2 linked regions of the Spirosoma rhododendri genome follow. The protein of the gene in region 1 interacts with the protein of each later gene in a pairwise test. Links are inferred from orthologs where the notes say so. Each region holds a gene or a part of one and is shown in the gene's direction. Other genes may lie near its edges. The genes, in order: HH216_RS10025 and priA.

What was found.
Region 2: the proteins of HH216_RS10025 (region 1) and priA interact in binary tests that used the Escherichia coli proteins (3 or more experiments, as listed by UniProt). The link is inferred for Spirosoma rhododendri from one-to-one orthologs.

The regions. Positions count from the first base shown.
Region 1 is NZ_CP051677.1:2,378,602-2,385,309, forward strand. The notes cover bases 2,588-5,431. They hold HH216_RS10025 (single-stranded DNA-binding protein), read left to right. Parts: upstream 2,588-3,664; coding sequence 3,665-4,198; downstream 4,199-5,431. Other genes in these bases: mutY (A/G-specific adenine glycosylase), read left to right, coding at 2,588-3,592; gldE (gliding motility-associated protein GldE), read left to right, coding at 4,230-5,431. Also shown: HH216_RS10005 (Rne/Rng family ribonuclease), read right to left, coding at 1-833; HH216_RS10010 (tetratricopeptide repeat protein), read right to left, coding at 1,183-2,034; HH216_RS10015 (HU family DNA-binding protein), read right to left, coding at 2,058-2,360; more of mutY, read left to right, coding at 2,504-2,587; more of gldE, read left to right, coding at 5,432-5,567; HH216_RS10035 (LBF_2804 family protein), read right to left, coding at 5,642-6,688. UniProt on the Escherichia coli protein: Plays an important role in DNA replication, recombination and repair. Binds to ssDNA and to an array of partner proteins to recruit them to their sites of action during DNA metabolism. Acts as a sliding platform that migrates on DNA via reptation.
Region 2 is NZ_CP051677.1:1,058,107-1,065,131, reverse strand. Bases 2,473-5,633 are described here. They hold priA (replication restart helicase PriA), read left to right. Parts: upstream 2,473-2,870; coding sequence 2,871-5,396; downstream 5,397-5,633. Other genes in these bases: HH216_RS04145 (hypothetical protein), read right to left, coding at 5,474-5,633; HH216_RS04155 (Abi family protein), read left to right, coding at 2,473-2,764. In the rest of the region: HH216_RS04170 (NADH-quinone oxidoreductase subunit A), read left to right, coding at 1-128; HH216_RS04165 (NADH-quinone oxidoreductase subunit B), read left to right, coding at 220-756; HH216_RS04160 (hypothetical protein), read left to right, coding at 756-1,709; more of HH216_RS04155, read left to right, coding at 1,868-2,472; more of HH216_RS04145, read right to left, coding at 5,634-6,244; HH216_RS04140 (ABA4-like family protein), read right to left, coding at 6,383-6,811; HH216_RS04135 (dipeptidase), read right to left, coding at 6,899-7,025.

The DNA.
Region 1 (6,708 bases):
AGCTTAACGATGCGCTCCTTATCAGGGGCAATGGTATGGATGTACTGCCGAATCTCATCGAACGATTCCCGCGTATCGACCGTGATACTCTCAAACGATTCGTTGAGCATGTCACGCAGAATCGACGAGGCTCGGTTCATCTCACCCAGCACACGATCACGGGGGCGGGCTTCCGACAGGCTTTTTACGGCCGAATCCCACTTCGCCAGCGAGTTTTGCAGGTCGCGGTCGAGTTCGTCGACGTCTTTGTCTTGGGCAACCGTGCGTACGATGATACCAAAATGCGGTGGCTTGAGCGAGAGCATCAGCTTTTGCAGACGGCTACGCTCAGCACGATCGGTAATTTTTTTGGATAGATTGACCCCATCAGCGAAGGGGACAAGCACGATGTAGCGGCCGGCGATGGATATGTCGCAGGATAGGCGTGGACCTTTGGTCGAGATGGGTTCTTTAACCACCTGCACCAGAATCGGGCTATTCTTGGTCAGTACCTTATCGATTTTCCCGATTTTATCGATAGCCGGTTCGAGGGTAACAGTATCGAGCCGACCTGTGGTGACGCGTTTGGCTATTACGTCTTTGACAAATTTGTTGAGCGAGTTGATGTTCGGACCCAGGTCCTGATAATGCAGAAAGCCGTCTTTTTCGTGACCCACGTCGACAAATGCCGCGTTGAGGCCCGATGAAAGTTTTTTGACGGTTCCCAGATACAAGTCGCCGACAGTAAAGCTGCTGTCTAACTCTTCTTCGTGATACTCCAGCAGTCTCTTGTTTTGCAAGAGTGCAATCCGATCACCTTTTTGAGTCGAACTGATAACTAATTCATTACTCACAAGATGAATGAACGGTTAGGATGGCTATATATAAAAAAAGAAGCCACGTTCGGGCTTTGCAGACCGGCCGAGGCTTCTCCAAATAAGTGCGCCGTATACGGTATCGTTAGTCTTCGATCAACTGAAATCAGCCGAAAACTGACTGACCGGATACCGCAGACTATTTTTTCTTGTGCCGGTTTTTTCTGAGCCGTTTCTTCCGCTTGTGAGTGGCAATCTTGTGCCGCTTCCGTTTCTTACCGCAAGGCATAGTGTAAACAGTGTTTAATGGTTTGTGTGTATGTCGGGAGGCCACCCGGCCTGCCCCCTAATCCAATGCCGCCAGCTACAAACAGCCAACTGCATTCGTTTACTTCAGCCGATCTTCGTATTCGTGAATCGCGGCTAAAATCTGCGGGTCTTTCTCACCGGTCTTTACTTCGGCGAGTACCTGCTTAGCTTCTGCTTTCTGACCTGATTCGGCCAAACTGACACCTAAGTAAAACTTAGCTTTCCGGCTGGTTGGGTTGTTGACCAGAATCTGACGAAACCGATCCACCGCCCGACCATACTGGCCCGACCGCATCGAAAGCATACCCAGATTAAACAGGGCAAGCTCATTATTAGGGTCCTGCTGCAACACCGACCGTAGCAAGGCGATACCCTGCATTGGGTTGTCGGTATTGACATAGGTCATTGCCATATTGGCTTTGGCGGCCAGCAGATTCGGATTTTTGTCGAGTGCCTGTTGATAGAACTGCCTGGTCTGCTGCCCTAAAGCTGCCGTTTTGGCTTCATCAACGGCGAACGTGTACGCTTCAAAATACTGATCGCCCGCGCGAAGCAGATTCGGTTCGCTAGGCTGCGCTTTCGCAACCAGGCCCGCATAGTGAGCTGCACTGTCATAGCGGCTTGCCTGCCGGAATGCATCAATGAGTTCGTCTGCTGCTTTGGCGCGTTGGGGCGCTGCTGCCGTCAGGTACGCCGTCCGCAGCCCGTCGAGACGTTGCTGCTGTTCGGGCGTCATCGGTGCTTCATGAATCTCCGACCGGTCAACCGTTGCGCCAGATGTCGTGGGCTGGGTTCCCGGTGCTACGCGGCCACTCGGGTTCGCCGAGCCAAGCTGTTTGCTTTCGTTGCGCACAACAACCTTGGGACGGGTGTATAAACCCACCGTAAGGAGCGACGCCAGCACGACAACAAGCAGCACGTATTTATTCATAAAGCGAGTCAACAATGAGTTGATTATTCGGCGGTTTCCTTGGTTTTTTCGCTGGTTTTAACCTGCTCGACAAACACCTTAGCCGGCTTGAAGCTAGGGATAAAATGTTCGTCGATTATCATGGCTTTATTCTGCGAGATGTTACGGGCTACTTTCTTCGCTCTTTTCTTATTGATGAAACTGCCGAATCCTCTTACATAGATATTCTCCCCCTCGGCCAGCGAGTCCTTCACCACCGTGAAAAAGGTCTCCAGTGTGTTTGTCACTTCAACCTTATCAATTCCGGTCTTATCGGCGATCTCTGCAATTACGTCTGCTTTCGTCACGACTTCTTAAACTTTAACGTTTACTGTGTTGTTGAAAAAATTCAGGTGTCAAAAATGAGACCGCAAAGGTAGGCCTTTCCGCTTTATTTAAAAAGTAATGGCTGCTCGTTTTTACTCTCAACGCTGCAATTTTCCGTTTTATTTTGGATTGGCAATCAGACGCTAACGCCGTAAAAGCAACGTTTGCACCTACCCTGGAAGGGTGGTACGAACGGCATCGACGCGACCTGCCCTGGCGACACACACGTGACCCATATCGTATCTGGCTGTCGGAGGTTATTCTCCAGCAGACCCGGGTAGCACAGGGTAAACCGTACTACGAACGGTTTGTGGAAAGTTACCCAACCGTTACCGACCTTGCCAATGCTGATGAGCGTGAACTCCTGCGACTCTGGCAGGGGCTGGGCTACTACTCCCGCGCCCGAAATCTCCATCAGACTGCCCGCTATATAACCGATCAACTGGGCGCTGAGTTTCCGGCGACCTTCGCCGGCTTGCTGACTTTGAAAGGGATCGGCGTTTATACGGCGGCAGCGGTGGCTTCGTTTGCGTTTGGTGAACGTGTGCCGGTTGTTGATGGTAACGTCTACCGGGTGCTGGCCCGCGTGTTTGGCATCACCGAAGATATTACGACGACCGGAGCTAAAAAAACGTTTGCCAAGCTGGCTGAGCAGCTGATACAGCACGCCGAAGACCCGGCAACGTATAATCAGTCGATTATGGAGTTCGGGGCTATTCAGTGTACGCCTGTTTCACCCGACTGTCTGTTATGCCCGCTCCAGCAATCCTGCAATGCGTATCAGACGGGTCGGCAGATGCGGCTGCCGGTGAAAGCGAAGAAAGCGCCTGTTCGCGATCGTTATTTTAACTACCTCGTATTCCGGCAGGGCGACCGACTCGCAATGCGCGAGCGTACAGACCGGGATATCTGGCAGAATCTGCACGACTTCTGGCTGATCGAAACCGACGAACCGGTTGACGCGCTGACGGATCTGGTACTGCCGGAAGAGGTGGTCGGGCTGGTGAGTCAGGGGCGGGTAACGGGGGGCGCAGTACCGCTTACTCAGTTACTGTCGCATCAGCGAATCAGGGGGCAGTTCTTTCTGATCGATATGCCTGATGGTCTACCGGTAGCACTGCCGGCAGGGTTTAACTGGCACTCAGCGGATGAAGTAAATCGGTTGCCGAAGCCGGTTTTAATTACCACGTATTTAAACGAAGGGCTTGGATAAACACGTAAGATTCAGTATCTTTATCTGTTCTAATCCCCCATATTTTTACCAACAAAACAAGCGAAAAAGCACATGGCAAGCTTGAATAAAATGACCATTATCGGCAACCTCGGTGCCGACCCGGAAGTGCGCTACCTCGATGGTGGGGCCGTTGTGGCCACATTCAACGTAGCGACGACGGAAAAATACACGAACCGCAACGGCGAGAAAGTTGAACAGACGGAGTGGTTTCGCGTTGAACTCTGGAACGAACAGGCCAAAGTGGCTGAGAAATATTTAAAGAAGGGTAATTCGGTTTACGTAGAAGGTCGCTTGCGGACAGAATTGTGGACCGATAAAGAAGGAAAAGAGCGGACTTCCCTGCGCGTTCGGGCCAACACCATGCAGTTGCTGGGTAGCCCCAACAGTGATAACGGTGGCGACAATCAGTACGAAGCTCCGCGTCAACAGCAGGCAGTCCCGCAGCAAGCCGCTCCCCGTCAGCAGGAAGCGCCCGCTGCACAGCAGCCCGCTCCGCGCCAACAGCCCGCTGCTCAACCCGCGCGGCAACAGCGGCACCCTGAACCGGCTCCTTTTGACGGTGGCGACGATGATTTGCCGTTCTAAGCCCCGTATTGCTTACTAAGATTTACGTTACATGGACCCCGGTGATCCGCTTTCTCGACAGGTGCTCTCGGCCGATTTAGGCTGGAGCACCTATCTTGCTCTATATGGCCCGTATCTGGCACTCGTTCTGCTGCTGATTACGCTGGCTGGGTTGGTTTCTGCCTCCGAAGCCGCCTTTTTCTCATTATCACCCGACGATCGGGTTCGCTGCCGGGAAAGCAACGAACCCGGCTATCAGCAAATAGCCGGTCTGCTCGAACGACCCAAACGGCTGCTGGCGTCGCTGGTAATCTTCAATAACCTGATCAACATTGCTGTTGTCGTCATCATCAGTTTTCTGACCTGGGAATACACGCAGGCGGCTAATCGATCGAACTGGTTGCTGATCGGGGTGACGACGTTAACGACGCTGGTGATTGTACTCTTCGGGGAGATAGTACCGAAAGTATACGCCAGTCAGAATAACCTGCGCGTTGCGCGCCGGACGGCCACCCTGGCCTCTGTTGGGCTGGCTATTTTTCGCCCGTTGGCGGTGATGCTGGTCAATCTGAGCAATCAGGTGGACAAGCGAATCGAACGGCGGGGGTACAAGCTGTCGATCGAAGAGCTGAGTCAGGCGGTGGAGTTGACAGGGGCTGAGGCCACTACTGAAGAGAAGGAGATTCTGAAAGGAATCGTTAATTTCAGCAACCTGACCGCCCGGCAGGTAATGCGCTCCCGACTCGATATTTCGGCCGTTTGCAACGACCTTACCTTCCTCGAACTAATCGATCAGATCAACGCGTCTGGTTATTCACGGGTGCCGGTGTATGGCGAATCGCTTGATCAGGTGGAGGGTATCGTGTACATCAAAGATTTATTGCCCCACATCCATGCCGACGATTCGTTTGATTGGCAGTCGCTGATGCGGCCGGTGTTTTTCATTCCTGAGAACAAAAAGGTCGACGATCTGCTACAGGATTTTCAGAAGAAACGGGTGCATATGGCCGTCGTCGTAGACGAATATGGTGGTACGCGTGGATTGGTGACGCTGGAGGATATTATCGAAGAAATCTTTGGCGACATCAACGACGAATTTGACGACGAGACGCCGGAAGGCTATCAGCGCGAAGACGATCGGACGGTTGTGTTTGAAGGAAAAACGCCCTTGACCGATGTCTGTCGCGTGTTGAACGTGGATGCCACGACATTCGAGGAAATTCAGGGGGATAGCGAATCGCTGGGTGGTTTGCTGCTCGAATTGTTCGGTCGTCTGCCAACAACGGATGATGAGACCGAATACGCTGGCTTTAAGTTCTTCGTACTGTCAGCTGACGATAAGCGTATCAATGCTGTTCGGGTGACCAAGCTGGAGTCACTACCTGCATAAAAAAATTCGAGAAACTAATCAGTGAATCCTGTCTGCATCGACTGACAGTAGAAAATCCGTTGATTTTCGGGCGATTATAGCCAGAGCCCTTTTCCTGCCACATAATCCTTGTGCAACTCACCGATGTCCGTCAGTGAGTAGGTCAGCAGCTTATGGTCCTGTAGCTTCTGAAGCTGCGCGCGCTCTTTTGCCGTGAAACGACCGTCGATGAGCAGGCTGAAAACAAGTAGCCGCTCGACACTGCGCTGCATATCTGGCGGCATAGCGGCCATTTGCGGCAGAAAATCGTCAGGCGAATGAGGTAGTATGGCTTCGTTGACGCGGTCAGTGAGCGTTTCGACCAGAACCAGGTGCGCGTATACGTGCAGACGGCGCAGTATACCCGCATAGTTCAGAACATCGGTAAGGACGGTTTGAAACTCACTGTTTGTGTGCCATTCCTCACGCAACTCGTTGACGAAACTACGAATGGTCAGTGGGGCCAGAATCCGGATTTTTAGCTCGAACTGTATCCGTCTGACACTGTAGACGAGCCAGCTGACGTAACCGACTAACCCGATGATGATTGCGGCTGATGTGGGTATATACGGAATCAGTAGAATTGTAACGATCGTACTGGCAAAGAAGCCAGCCGCCTGATTGGCCAGGAAATAAGCAAACAAGCCGGAGCGGGACCGGGCCAGATGAGTTTTCAGATTGAAATAGGGCCGAAACCCGGACTTTCCTGAACGGGCCAGCCGCGCCATTGTCTCAACATGGTGTTCGTAACGGGCGTCGTGCAGGCGGGGAAACTGGCAGATTTGCGCAATGGCCCGCGCGCCAAATCGGTTCACACCCGTCGTCAGATGGACGGCGATATAAAGTACCAGCACCGCATACAAAATCGTAATCAGGGGTATGGCAAACGGCTTGCCCGCGATGAGAAACTCCGTCGACGCAAAGAAGTCAGGCCAGGCAAACTGTGGCAACTGAAATAGTAATACAGTCAATACGCCCAGAAAACCGCTTGCGAATAGCGTTGCGTAGGCTGCGCGTTGCGTCAGAAACAGCTCATCATCACTCAGTACATATGGCTCATCGGTCGGATGGCTCGCATCGAGCGCCCGACGCAGATAGCGCATGGCGAGGTGATCCAATAAGC
Region 2 (7,025 bases), 1.3 Mb from region 1 along the record:
TGGCTTACGTCTGGGCGAAGGGTTACTTGGATTGGGTGAAGCCGCAGCCAAAACTCCCCGTCATAGAAACTAAGGTGCCCGCCGACTTGTATAAACAAGTAAACGAACGCTATAAATCCAATGATTGAATGGATGAATGATTGAGTGATTGAATCGGAATCGTGGTACGTCAGCCCATTCAGTCATTTAATAACTCAATCATTCAATCATTCAGTTAACATGGAAAAGACCGGCGATACAGGGGTAATTTTGCTCCGCTCTGAAGAACTGCTTAACTGGTCGCGGGAGAAATCGCTGTGGCCGCTGACGTTCGGGCTGGCTTGCTGCGCCATCGAGATGATGGGGGCTATGGCATCGAACTATGACCTCGAACGATTCGGCATTTTCCCCCGGCCTTCTCCCCGGCAGGCCGATATCATGATTGTGTCGGGAACGGTAACCTACAAAATGGCGGACCGTATCCGGCGGCTGTACGAGCAAATGGCCGAGCCCCGCTACGTGATCTCGATGGGGTCATGCTCTAATTGTGGTGGGCCCTACTGGCAGCACGGTTACCACGTTGTGAAGGGAGTCGATCGGATTATCCCGGTGGATGTATATGTGCCGGGGTGCCCACCGCGCCCCGAAGCCCTGATCGATGGTTTTCTGAAACTACAGGAGAAAATCCGCACGGAACACCCGTTGCTGGGCAATAAAGAAATCGTACTTTCGGACGACAAACCTGCCGAACCCGACGATTTTTTGCCCCGCGCTTAATGAAGCACCTCGCCCTTGCGTTTCGACAAACAATAGCATCGCTGCCGATGGTGGGGCTGATCTACGCTCTGACGTTGGGGTTGGCACTGCTGGTCGCGCTGCCGCTGTACAGTACGCTGACGACGGAGGCTCAGGGGTCGCTGGCTTTTCTAAATCTGCTGTCCGGTTTCGATTATACCGTCGTCACCGACTTTATGAAGCGCAGTGGACCGGCGGTAAAAGCCGTCTTTGGCGCGGTACGCTGGCTGAACCTGACTTATCTGCTGCTGACCATCTTTCTGACGGGCGGTATTCTCCTGCGCTTCGCTCAGTTGACCAGCTTACAGGATCGCCCGCTGGGGGCGGGTAGTCGCTTTCGGGCGGGCCTGTTCTGGGAGGGCTGTAGTCATTATGTGGGGCGAATGCTGCGGCTGTTCGGCGTTACTCTGCTGTTTGTACTCGTCACGGGCATTATCTGGATCATCATCGGTATTCTGGTGGGTGGTGCTGTCAGCAGTGAATACAGCGAGCGGGAGGTGTTCGGCGTTAGCATACTGTTCTTCGGACTGTTCGCCGTCACGACTACGCTGCTGCTCTGCATCGGCGACTTCGCGAAAGTGTTGCTCTTCCGCGCCGACGCGCATGGAGCGTTCCGCGCGTTTGGGCAGGCCGGGCGGTTTGTTTTAGCTAATCCGCTCAGGACGTACGGCCCTTACCTGTTGTTTATTCTGATTGGAACGGGGTTTTTCGCGCTGTACTTCCTGCTGGAAAACATGCTGCCAGTCGACGGCTGGCTGATGATTGCCGTACTGTTCGTCATCCAGCAGGTGCTCATCGCCGTACGTGTCGGCTTGAAAGTTGGATGGCTTGGTACGGCTTACGGCATCGCGCAAACGCTACCCCAGCCTGCGGTACGGGTGCAGGAACCGCAGCCGATTCAACAGCCCATCCGCGAACAGCCCGACGAGTTGTAGGTCGCGTATCAGCCGCACGGATCGGCTACGAATATCCCCGTAGTAGTAGGGTAGCGATTTGTCTTTTACTGTTAATATGAATAACTTTGTATCAACATGCTCACCCCGCTTCCCTTCAGAACAGCGCGCTCAGGGTGAGCTTTTTATGTTTATAGGCCATGAGTAGAGTTGCTTATCGCAAACCGGCCCTTATCTATCAGGAGCAACTCGACCAACTAAAAAACCGGGGCTTACTCGTGCAGGATGATGCCAAAGCCATGCATTTATTGGCTCAGGTCAGTTACTACAGGCTAAGTGGCTATTGGTATCCACTCCTGTCTGACAAACGCACACATCAGTTTAAGCCGGGCTCAACGTTTGAAACGGCATTTCGGCTGTATTGCTTTGACCGGGAACTACGCAAACTGGTATCGGCGGAATTGGAAAAGATCGAAGTAGCTGTTCGGGCGCAGATGATCTACGTTCTCTCGCATACCTATGGCCCTTTCTGGTTTGCCGACCAAGCACTGTTCGCAAACGGAGTTACTCATGCGAAGACAATGGCCAGCCTTACAACTGAATATGGCCGGAGCGATGAGGAATTTATCAATGCTTTTCAGCAGAACTATACCGACCCGCTTCCCCCAAGCTGGATGCTACTTGAAATTGCATCGTTTGGCTCACTATCCATGCTCTACAAGAATCTTGTCGCAGGCCATGCCAAGCGGAGAATCGCTAACCAATTTGGTCTGGATGAAAAAACGTTCACATCTTGGCTGCACAGCATCGTTTACTTGCGAAATACATGTGCCCATCATGGCCGGTTGTGGAATCGGGCAATGAGCATTCAACCCCGGATTCCCCGAAAGCCCCAAAAGAAATGGCTGACCAGCCAAACAGTCAATAACGACCGTACTTATTTCGCGCTCTCGATGATTCTGTTTCTGCTACAAACAGTAAATCCAAAACATCGATTCCTGAAAAAATTGGATTCGTTGTTCAGCTCATATCCTGAGATCGATAAAGCGGCTATGGGGTTTGAAACAGGATGGCAGAAAGAACCGCTCTGGCAATAAGACTCCTGACGCAACCCCGGCACGCCTTTTTTGGAGCGGCTGGAATTCGCGGGACCGGCGCGGGGTTTTCTGTATATTTACCTGACGTACCGCCCGCACCCAACTTGTGGAAAACGCCGATCTCTCGCTCTTTTCAACCCTCGACACCGACGAAGTTACCGTCTTCGCCGACCTGATTCTGCCCATACCCGTTCCCCGGCTATTTACCTACCGCGTCCCGCGCGGCATGACCGATCTGCTGCGCATTGGTGCCCGCGTCATTGTACCGTTTGGCAAGAAAAACAGCCGCGTCCTGACCGCTATCGTCGCCAAACTGCACAACTCCCCCCCGACTGCCTATCAGGCCCGCTACATTAGCGAAGTGCTCGATGAATACCCGCTCGTGACCGGCTATCAGCTCGAACTGTTCCGGTGGATGGCCGAATACTACATGTGTACGATTGGCGAAGTAATGAACATTGCCCTGCCGTCGGGCCTGAAGATTTCGAGTCAGTCGAAGGTGCAGTACAACCCCGATTTCGACTATCCCGAACTGCTCACCGAGTTTGAAGCGGTGTTGCTTGTCGAACTCAAAAAACAACCCGCCCTCTCGTATGATGAACTTGGTCGGCTGGCGGGCGAAGGCACCAATGTACCGGCCCTGATTAAGTCGCTGGTGGGGAAACAGGCGGTAATCGTGTTTGAGGAAGTCAAGGAAAAGTACATCCCGAAGATGGTGCGCAAAATCCGGCTGCACCGCAACTACGAAGAACGGGAGCAACTACTGGTGCTGCTGCAACGGCTTGAAAAGCTGCCCAAGCAGCAGGAGGTGGTGATGCGCTACCTGAGCCACGTGCCGATGCAGCGCAACCCCGAACTGAACCAGAAAGGACTCGACAAAACAATTCTGAATCAGGATGATGAACTGTCGCAGTCATCGCTGGCGACGCTCGTCAAGAATCAGGTGTTCGAAACGTTTGAGGTGATTCAGCCGCGCTTCGCCGACGATCACGCGCCACAGGTGGAGATCCGCCTGACGGAGCATCAGCAGCGGGCGTCGGACTCGATCATGGCGCAGTTCGAGAGTCAGAATGTGGTGCTGTTGCACGGTATCACGGGCAGCGGTAAAACGGAGGTGTACATCAACCTCATTCAGCAAGCGCTGGCCGGTGGCTCGCAGGTGCTGTATCTGCTGCCCGAAATCGCCCTGACCACCCAGATCGTCGTGCGGTTGCAGCGCGTATTCGGTGACAAAATGGGCATCTACCACTCCAAATTTTCGGACAACGAACGCGTCGAAGTCTGGAAGGGCGTCGTGTCGGGGCGGTATCAGTTCGTGGTTGGCGTGCGCTCGTCGGTATTTCTGCCGTTCGACAATCTGGGGCTGGTGATCGTCGACGAAGAGCACGAAACGTCGTACAAGCAGCACGACCCCGCGCCCCGCTACCACGCCCGCGACGTAGCGATTATGCTGGCCCACTGGCAGCAGGCTAAGGTGCTGCTTGGCTCGGCCACGCCCGCGCTCGAAACCTACTATCAGGCGAAGCAGGGGCGGTATGGGCTGGTCGAACTGTTTAACCGCTTCGGCAACGCAACCCTGCCCGACATTCGGTTGGTCGATACGAAGCGGGAGAAGCAGCAGAAAAGCATGAAGCAGGAGTTTTCGTCGGTGCTGTTGGAGTCGCTGGGCGCCAATATGGATCGCCGGGAGCAAAGCATACTGTTTCAAAACCGGCGCGGCTATTCGCCCTACATGCAGTGCGAAGACTGCGACTGGACGGCTGAATGCGACAACTGTGCCGTTAGCCTGACCTACCACCAACGCGACGCCGAACTGCGCTGTCACTATTGCGGGCACAAAGAGCAGGTGCCGCGTACCTGCCCGGCCTGCGGCTCTACGAAGGTTAAAACGATTGGGTTTGGTACCGAAAAACTGGAAGATCAGCTCCAGATTTTCTTCCCCGACTCGAAAATACTGCGGATGGACCTCGACACGACCCGCGCCAAAAACGCCTACCAGCAGATCATTCAGGAGTTCGAGACGGGTGGCATCGATATTCTGGTCGGGACGCAGATGATTACCAAAGGACTCGACTTCGACAACGTCAGTCTGGTCGGTATTTTCGACGCCGACCGCCTAATTCGCTTCCCCGATTTCCGGGCTACCGAACGCTCGTTTCAGATGCTGACGCAGGTCAGCGGGCGGGCCGGGCGACGGGCGGGGCGGCAGGGTACGGTGCTGATTCAGACGGCCAACCCACAGCAGTCTATCTTGCAGAAAATCATCCAGAACGACTACATCGGCCTGTACGAAGAAGAGATTCAGGAGCGGCAGAATTTCAACTACCCGCCCTTCTGCCGCCTGATAAAACTGACCATCCGCCATACCGATAAGCGAATCAGTCAGCAGGCAGCCGACCGGCTCGCGGCCGAACTCACCGACGCCCTCGGTAGTAGCCGTGTCCTCGGTCCGGAAGAACCGCTGATCGAGCGCATCCGCAACCAGTTTCTGTTCGACATTCTGATCAAACTCGAACGCGACAAGGTGAACGTGAAAGCCGTGAAAGCCTACATTCAGGACCGCATCAACGATATTCTGACCGACAAAGGCTTACGGCAAGTCAGCATCGTCGCGGATGTCGATTGTTTGTGATCAGTATGGTCTCAAGCAGCATCCTTGCTGTTTACTTTCCTCAGCCAACAAACAGCAAGGATGCTGTTTGAGACAAGTTACAAACCCGCGATCAGCGGCCGACCGGCCAGGGCTTCAAGCAGCACCCAGCTAACGGCCCCGACGTAGACTATCGCGAACAGAACCGTCTGGAACGGGCGACGCGCGATGTAGTAGCCGAACAGGGGAATCAGTTGCAGGGCGTGCATCCCGAAAAAGTGAGCGATACGCAGGTCGCCGTGCTGCGTACTCCAGTTGATGCCCGGCAGGCCCGCCCCGCCGTCGGGTGCGCCTACCGTGTGGGCCAGCCGGGCCGCCATCATCCCACCCTCGAAGGCAAACACGATGAAAATCAGCATGCCCAGTCGAATACCCCACAGGTAGGTACCGCTTAACTCGTCGGGTCGCTGTAGCAGGAACAGTATAGCAATGTACAGCGTCCACAGTATGGCGATAGTGATAGCGACACCCATCAGCGAAAACAGGATGCCACCCGTTGCTGACTTTACGTTGAAGTGCGACAACTGACCCAAACCCGCCTTCACGACAACAACTACCAGTTCAAACGCCAGAATCAGCGTAATTGCCCACGAGTAAATCCGCACGCTTCGCTGCTGACGCAGATAACCCATCAGCCAACCCATCGTCCAGACAAAGATGCTGGATGACAAAAAAAACTTGACGGGTTTGACAAATGCATTGATACCCAGCACCTGCACATTGGTAATGAGCATCAGCCCCACGCAGACGACGGCACTGATTAAGCAAATCCAGCCAAACGCCGATAGGATGGGGTTGCGTTGTCTGAGCGTTGTAAAAAATGAGTTCATCGGTTCAACAGCTAGTGGTTGATCGTCCCCGGCAGCTTCCAGCTGTCGGAGCCGTCAGGCTAAATGGCCGGAGTTCTGTTAGCCGCTATCGCGGCTCCGACAGCTGGAAGCTGTCAGGGACATAGTTGCTCAGTACAGTCAGGTCAGAGCGCGTGTGCGAACGGTACGAATGATCCAGTAGAGCAGCAGCCCGACCGGCCCCAGCATAAAGCAGAAAAACAGCGGTACGATAACCAGCCAATGCGGTATTTGCCGGGCCTGTGCGTCGCGCACCACCACCGACCCCGCCACCAGATCGAACGCCAGGTAATGCACCCAGCCCGCCAGCATAACCCCGTCGCCCCCGTTGGCGAACAACGCTTTTATCCCCGCCAGCGAACCAAACGACCCAAAATCGACCGGTCCGCCCTGAAACAGATAGCTAACGTAAATGACAGCCAGGCAAACCGGAATCAGGTATGAATTCATCAGCCAGCGCGTCACCGACCAGCGCGGAGCCACCACCATTAGCAGCCACTGCGGCAGCACCAGCATATTTGCCAATTGGAAGACCTTTTCGGGAGACATAGAATTTTCAACACGGAGGCACAGAGAACACGGAGAAAAGTTACTCAAAAACGGCTTGGTTCTCTATGCGGCTAGTGTTGAGAAAAATTATTCCGCCTTCGCCTGTCCGAGTACGCGCAGCAGGTTGCCACCCCAGATTTTGGCGATGTCGGCTTCCGAGTACTTCCGGCGTACCAGTTCGGCGGTCAGGTTCTCGATCTGACTGACGTCTTCC